2 regions of the Pseudoxanthomonas sp. 22568 genome follow, and region 2 is predicted to be linked to the other one. Evidence: riboswitches for the same ligand, from Rfam matches in the RefSeq annotation. Region 2 holds a riboswitch; the other holds the start of a gene.
The links. Region 2 has a riboswitch for glycine ahead of gcvP (aminomethyl-transferring glycine dehydrogenase). Riboswitches for the same ligand answer to the same signal wherever they lie in the genome.

Region 1 (3,663 bases), on a different contig from region 2:
CCGCGGTGGTGGAAGTGTCGGCGATCCGTGAGGACGGCGCGCTGGTGCCGTCCACCTCGGTGGGCAACAACAAGACCTGGCTGGATCTGGCGCGCAAGGTGATCGTCGAGGTCAACGACTGGCAGCCCGAAGGCCTGGACGGCATGCACGACATCTACTACGGCACCGCGCTGCCGCCGCACCGCAAGCCGATTCCGTTGATCCATCCGGACGATCGCATCGGCGACACCGCGCTGCGCTGCGACCCGGACAAGATTGTCGCGGTGGTGCGCACCCACGGCCCGGATCGCAACAGCCCGTTCAATCCGGCCGATGCGACCAGCGAACGGATCGCCGCGCACCTGATCGAATTCCTGCAGCACGAAGTGAAAAAGGGCCGGCTGCCGCCCAATCTGCTGCCACTGCAATCGGGCGTGGGCAACATCCCCAACGCGGTGCTGGCCGGCCTGAGCGCCAGCGGCTTCCGCGACCTGACCGCGTTCACCGAGGTCATCCAGGACGGCATGCTGGACATGCTGCGCGACGGCGTGCTGCGCAGCGCCTCGTGCACCGGCTTCGCGCTGAGCCCGGAAGCCAACGAGGTGTTCAAGCAGAACATCGGTTTCTACCGCGAACGCATCGTCATGCGCACGCAGGAAATCTCCAACCATCCGGAACTGGTGCGCCGGCTCGGCTGCATCTGCATGAACGGGATGGTGGAAGCGGACCTGTACGGCAACGTCAATTCGACCCACATCATGGGCTCGCGCATCCAGAACGGCATCGGTGGCTCCGGCGACTTCGCCCGCAACGGCTACCTTTCGATCTTCCTCAGCCCCAGCACCGCCAAGGGCGGCAGCATCTCCTCGCTGGTGCCGATGGTCAGCCACGTGGACCACACCGAACACGACGTCTCGATCATCGTCACCGAACAGGGGCTTGCGGATCTGCGCGGCCTCTCGCCCAAGCAACGCGCGCGCGTGCTGATTGCGCAGTGCGCGCATCCGGACTACCGCGACGCGCTGACCGACTATTTCGAACGCGCCCTGCATGCCAGCTATGGCCGCCACACCCCGCACCTGTTGCCCGAGGCACTGTCGTGGCACCAGCGGTGGCTGGACACGGGCAGCATGAAGGCCTGAAAGAGCAAGCGCGTTTCAACAGCTGCATGGCTGATCAATCCCCCTCCGTCCCCCTTCTCCGAAGGGGGAGGTAAAAGCAGAAGTCGCAGCATCGATAGCCCCCTTTGCAAAAGGGGGCGGGCACCTGCACAGCAGGTGACGGGGGATTTGCTTTTGGCGCCAAGAGCAAATCCCCCTCAGTCCCCCTTCTTCGAAGGGGGAGGCATAAGCAAAGGCGCCACATCGATAGCCCCCTTTGCAAAAGGGGGCGGGCACCTGCGCAGCAGGTGACGGGGGATTTGCTGTTGGCGCCAAGAACAAATCCCCCTCAATCCCCCTTCTCCGAAGGGGGAGGCAAAGCCAATGTCAGTCCCGCGTGGTTTCCGTCGCCTCGAACGCCACGCTGTACGCCACCGCCCCCTGCGGCCGGCTGCCATCCAGGGTCAACGCCATGAAGTATTCGGCCGGTGTGCCCTCGTAACGCAGCTCGGCCTCGTTCGCGAAACCGAAACGCGCGTAATACCCGGGATCGCCCAGCACCACGCAGCCGCCCGCGCCGGCCTGGCGCAACCGGGCCAGGCCGGCTTCGATCAGCGCGGCGCCGATACCGGCGCCCTGGCAGTCCGGCGCCACCGCCACCGGCCCCAGCCCGTACCAGCCGGCCGCGCCGTTGCCGATGGCCACCGGCGAAAACGCGACGTGGCCGATCACCCGCCCATCCTGTTCCGCCAGCAGCGACAGGGTCAGCTCGTCGCGCGCGCGCAACGCGTCGACGATCGCCGCCTCGGTGCCGCTGCTGTGTTCGGCGCCGGCGAAGGCTTCCGTGATCAGGGCGCGGATGGCGGTCAGGTCGGCGGGGGTTTCGGAGCGCAGCGCGTAGGCGATCATGGGGACAGGCAGGCCAGTGGAGCCGGTATTTTCACATCGGTCTCTGCTAAAGTGCGCGCCGGATGCAGGAGAGCGGAGCCGCACGGCTCCCGCCGAAGGCGCAGGCTCCCATAATCGCTCAGGCCCGGTTGCTGGACGCAACCATCCACTGCATCCACCCACGCCGATCTGGAGAGAGGTCTTCGATGACCCGCCGAAGGGGCAAGCGGCCCACGCCGCCGAACTCTCAGGCAAAAGGACAGCGGGAGCGGCACCGGATTCCGGTCATGAATTGAGTGTTCCGTCCCACGCGCCCTCCGCGCGTGGACCGCGTGCGCGCAATTCCCGCCGGTTCCGGCCACCTCCCGCCGGAACCTTCCCCATGCTGCTGTCCCTGATCTACCTCGTCGCCATCACCGCCGAAGCCATGACCGGCGCGCTATCCGCCGGCCGTCGGCGGATGGATCTGTTCGGTGTCGTCATCATCGCCTCGGTCACCGCGCTCGGCGGCGGCTCGCTGCGCGACATCGTGCTCGGCCACTACCCGCTGGGCTGGGTGAAGCATCCGGAATACCTGGGCTACACCATCGGCGCGGCCATCGTCGCCACCTTCGTCGCCCGCTGGATGCATCATCTTCGCCAGGCGTTCCTGTGGCTGGATGCGCTGGGCCTGGTCGCCTTCACCCTGATCGGCTGCGCGATCGCGCGCGAGGCCGGGCACGCGCCGGCCATCGTGGTGATCGCCGGCATGCTCACCGGCACCTTCGGCGGCGTGCTGCGCGATGTGCTGTGCAACGAGATTCCGCTGGTATTCCAGAAGGAACTGTATGCCAGCGTCTCGCTGCTGACCGGCGCGGCGTATCTGCTCCTGCTGCACGCGGGCGTGAATGAGTCCACCGCCACCCTGGGCTGCCTGGGCGGCGGCTTCCTGCTGCGACTGCTGGCGATCCGCTACAACTGGGACGTACCGAAGTTCGTCTATCGCGGCGAAACGCATTGAGCGCGTTGCACGGCGGCGCAGGCTTCTCCAGACGCGGGCGCGTCAACGAACACCTGAATCCGGAATCCGCACCTCCGGTAGGAGCGGCCTCCGGCCGCGAGCTCTTCGCGGGGTGCCCGGATCGAGGATGCTTCGAGATCAGGACGTCCTGAAGCAAACAGCTCGCGCCGGGACGGCGCTCCTACCTTGAGTCCGGCGTTTCTGCCTTGGGGAATGGCGCTCCGCGCAGGAGCGGCCCCGGGATTGCGCCGACGATCCGGAGAGAGGGGAACGGATCGCCGTCGCGCCCGGGCCGCTCCTGCGGCCCTCCACGATGCGGACTAGGCCGCCTGCGACACGTTGCGCTCGCGGCGACGGCGCACGGCGGTGGCCAGGCGTTCCAGCACGGCCACCGACGCGTCCCAGCCGATGCAGCCGTCGGTGATGCTCTGTCCGTAGGCCAGCGGCTGGCCCGGCACCAGATCCTGGCGGCCGGCGACCAGGTGGCTTTCGATCATCGCGCCGATGATGCGGGTCTCGCCGGCCTCGATCTGCGCGGCGATGTCCTCGATCACGCGCGGCTGGTTTTCCGGATCCTTCAGGCTGTTGGCGTGGCTGGCGTCGATCATCAGGCGCGGCGCCAGGCCCGCCTTCGCCAATACCTGGCTGGCCGCCTCCACGCTGTCGGCGTCGTAGTTCGGCGCCTTGCCACCGCGC
Region 2 (3,663 bases):
CATCGCCCAGCCGGCCAGCGTCAGCACGCCCGCGCCCAGCGCCAGCCACAGCCCGTGCCGGCTCAACAGCGCGGAAACCACGCCGGCGATGATCGTGTTGACCAGCAGGTTGCTGAAGGCCTGCAACGACGACGCCGCGCCGCGCTGGCGCGGATACATGTCGAGAATGGCCAGGGTGAGGATCGGGAAGATCAGTGCCACGCCGAACGCCGACAGGCACATCGGCAGCACCGCCCACGGAATGCTGATCGCATCCCCCGCCCATGCGTTGTAGGCGATGTTGGCGAGCGTCGACACGCCCATGCAGGCAAAGCCGATGCGGGTCAGCTGGGTGCCGCTGATGCGGCCGGCGGCGCGGCCGGACACAAACGCGCCCAGGGTCATGCCGCCGATGGTCGGCAGGAACAGCCAGGCGAACTGCTGCTCGTTCAAGCCCAACCGATCCATCACGAAGATTGGCGCCGAGGCGATGTACAGGAAGATGCCGCCGAAGCTCAGCGAACCGGCCGCCGCCAGCCGCTGGAAACGCGGATTCAGGGCGATGGCGAAGTAGTCACGCAACAGGTGCTTGGGCGACACCTTCACCCGCACTTCCGGCGGATGGGTTTCCGGCAGCCACAGGCCGACGGTCAGCAACAGCAGCAGCGAGAAGCCGGCCAGGAACCAGAAGATCACCGGCCACGCGCTCCAGCCCAGGATCCAGCCGCCGATGATCGGCGCGATCGCCGGGGCGATGCCGAAGATCATCGACACCTGGCTCATCAGCCGCTGCGCGTCGTCGCCATGCAGCACATCGCGGATCACCGCGCGGCCGACGATGAAACCCACGCCGGCCGAGAAACCCTGCAGCGCGCGGAACAGCAGCAGCGTGGTCATGTCGCGCGACAGTGCGCAGCCAATCGACGCCAGCAGGAACAGGAACAGCCCGCCCAGGATCACCTTGCGCCGGCCGAACGCATCCGACAGCGGGCCGTGCACCAGGCTCATCAACGCGTAGGTCAGCAGGTAGATGCTGATGACCTGCTGCATCGCCAGCTTGTCCGCGCCCAGCTGCGCACCCATCGCGTTGAACGCGGGGAAGATGGTGTCGATCGAGAACGGGCCGAACATGGCCAGCCCGCCCAGCAGCAGGGCCAGGCGGCGGTTGGACGGCAGCTTGCGGACGCCGGTCATGGCGCGCTCCCGACCGCCGAAGGGTCCACCGGCGGCGAAGTCGGCGGGCCCTTCAGCTCGACCGTGTTGCCTTCCGGGTCCCGCAGGTACTGGGACGGTCCCATGCCGTCGGCGCCGTAGCGCTCACCGAATTCGGCCAGGGTCGCCCCGGCCGCTTCCAGGTACGCCGCCAGCGCCTCGCGGTCGAACGGTTCCACCCGCAGGCACAGGTGGTCGACGTTGTGGCCTTCCGGCCCTGGCGCGGCCCCGCCCAGCCGGCCCAGCTTGCCGTCCACCGGCACAAGGTCGATCAGCGACTCGCCGGCCCGCAGTTGCAACAGGCCCAGCTCCGGCCGGTCCCGCTCCACCGTGCAGCCCAGCACCCCGCAATAGAAGGCGCGCATGGCCGCCAGGTCGCGGACGCGCAGGACGATGTGGTCCAGGCGCAGGAGTCGGAAAGGGGGCGCATTCATGAACAGGGATGGCCGGCGCGGGGGGCCGGACATGGTAAGGCCAACCGGGACGATGCGGGCGGCCGCAGGCTATAATCCGCGCCGCAAGACCCAGGTGGGAGAAGCGGGGAAACCCGCTGCCGAAGGCGCAAACGCCCGTAATCGCTCAGGCCCGATACCACCCCCGCTGCAAACACTCTGGAGAGATCGGCCACGCGCCGGCGCCGAAGGGGCACGAAGCACCACCGCGACCTCGTCCGCGGCGCTTCCAAACTCTCAGGCAAAAGGACAGAGGGGCACCCACGTGCGCACTTCGCACGCCCGGCTTCATGCCTTTTCCGGATGCCCCTGCCCATGTCCCAGACTCCGTCCTCGCTTCGCGATCTCGAGCACCACGACGCTTTCATCGCCCGCCACATCGGTCCCAACGACGCCGAAATCGCGCACATGCTGCGCGTGGTCGGCCACGACTCGCTGGAGGCGATGACCGACGCCATCGTGCCGGCCAACATCAAGTCCGCCGCGCCGCTGGCCCTGCCCGAAGCGATGACCGAGGAAGAGGCGCTGGCCAAGATCCGCGCCGTCGCCGACCGGAACCAGGTGTTCAAGAGTTTCATCGGCCAGGGCTACTACGGCACCCACACTCCGAAGGTGATCCTGCGCAACATCCTGGAGAACCCGGCCTGGTACACCGCCTACACCCCGTACCAGGCGGAAATCTCGCAGGGCCGCATGGAAGCGCTGATCAACTTCCAGACCATGATCACCGACCTGACCGGCATGGAAATCGCCAGCGCCTCGCTGCTGGACGAAGCCACCGCCGCCGCCGAGGCGATGACCCTGGCCAAGCGTTCGGCCAAGTCGAAGTCCAACGTGTTCCTGGTCGCCGGCGACACCCATCCGCAGACGATTGAAGTCCTGCAGACCCGTGCCGAGCCGCTGGGCCTGACCGTGGACATCGTCCGTTCGACCGAAGCGTTCCATGAAAAGCTCGCCGCCGGTGACTACTTCGGCGTGCTGGTGCAGTACCCCGCGTCCAGCGGCTGGCTGGAGGAATGGGGCCGCGACGCGGAGATCATCCACGGCCACCAGGCGCTGTTCGTGATGGCCACCGACCTGCTGGCGCTGACCCTGCTCAAGACCCCGGGCGAGATGGGCGCCGACATCGTGGTCGGCAACACCCAGCGCTTCGGCGTGCCGTTCGGCTTCGGCGGCCCGCACGCGGCCTTCATGGCCTGCCGCGACGCCTACAAGCGCTCCATGCCGGGCCGCCTGATTGGCGTGTCGGTGGATGCCGACGGCAATCCCGCCTACCGCCTGACCCTGCAGACCCGCGAGCAGCACATCCGTCGCGAGAAGGCCACCTCCAACATCTGCACCGCGCAGGTGCTGCTGGCGGTGATGGCCTCGATGTACGCCGTCTACCACGGTCCGGAAGGCCTGACCCGCATCGCCAGCCGCGTCGCCCGCCTGACCGCCATCCTGGCCGAAGGCCTGCGCGCGCTCGGCCACGCCACGGTGCACGCCAGCGCGTTCGACACCCTGTGCATCGACGCCGGCGACGCCGCCGAGGCGATCCTGGCCCGCGCCAGGCAGGCCCGCATCAACCTGCGCGTGCGTGGCAACGGCACGCTGTGCATCTCGCTGGACGAAACCACCACCCGCGCCGACGTCGAAGCGCTGTGGGGCGTGTTCGCCACCCCGGGCGCCACCCTGCCGGGCATCGACGCGCTGGACGCCAGCGCCCCCTCGCTGATCCCGGAAGCCCTGCGCCGCACCAGCCCGTTCCTGACCCACCCGGTGTTCAACACCCACCACAGCGAGCACGAACTGCTGCGCTACATGCGTGCGCTGGCCGACAAGGATCTGGCGATGGATCGCACCATGATCCCGCTGGGCAGCTGCACCATGAAGCTCAACGCCACCGCCGAGATGATCCCGGTGACCTGGCCGGAGTTCGGCAACCTGCACCCGCTGGCCCCGGCCGATCAGGCGCAGGGCTACAAGGAACTGATCGACGGCCTGGAAGCCATGCTGGTCGAATGCACCGGCTATGACT

Region 1: it holds a riboswitch for glycine, as region 2 does, so the genes downstream of both, ACTJI2_RS15315 (trimeric intracellular cation channel family protein) here and gcvP (aminomethyl-transferring glycine dehydrogenase) in region 2, are expected to answer to the same signal.

What each region holds. Positions count from the first base shown of each region.
Region 1 is NZ_JBQENC010000012.1:96,807-100,469, forward strand. Features, by position in the region: gene ACTJI2_RS15305 (acetyl-CoA hydrolase/transferase family protein) at 1-1,121, shown strand, start outside; gene ACTJI2_RS15310 (GNAT family N-acetyltransferase) at 1,467-1,988, opposite strand; glycine riboswitch at 2,044-2,136, shown strand; glycine riboswitch at 2,147-2,238, shown strand; gene ACTJI2_RS15315 (trimeric intracellular cation channel family protein) at 2,350-2,967, shown strand; gene ACTJI2_RS15320 (3-deoxy-7-phosphoheptulonate synthase) at 3,288-3,663, opposite strand, start outside.
Region 2 is NZ_JBQENC010000016.1:22,378-26,040, forward strand. Features, by position in the region: gene ACTJI2_RS17280 (multidrug effflux MFS transporter) at 1-1,173, opposite strand, end outside; gene ACTJI2_RS17285 (VOC family protein) at 1,170-1,625, opposite strand; glycine riboswitch at 1,793-1,906, shown strand; gene gcvP (aminomethyl-transferring glycine dehydrogenase) at 1,959-3,663, shown strand, end outside.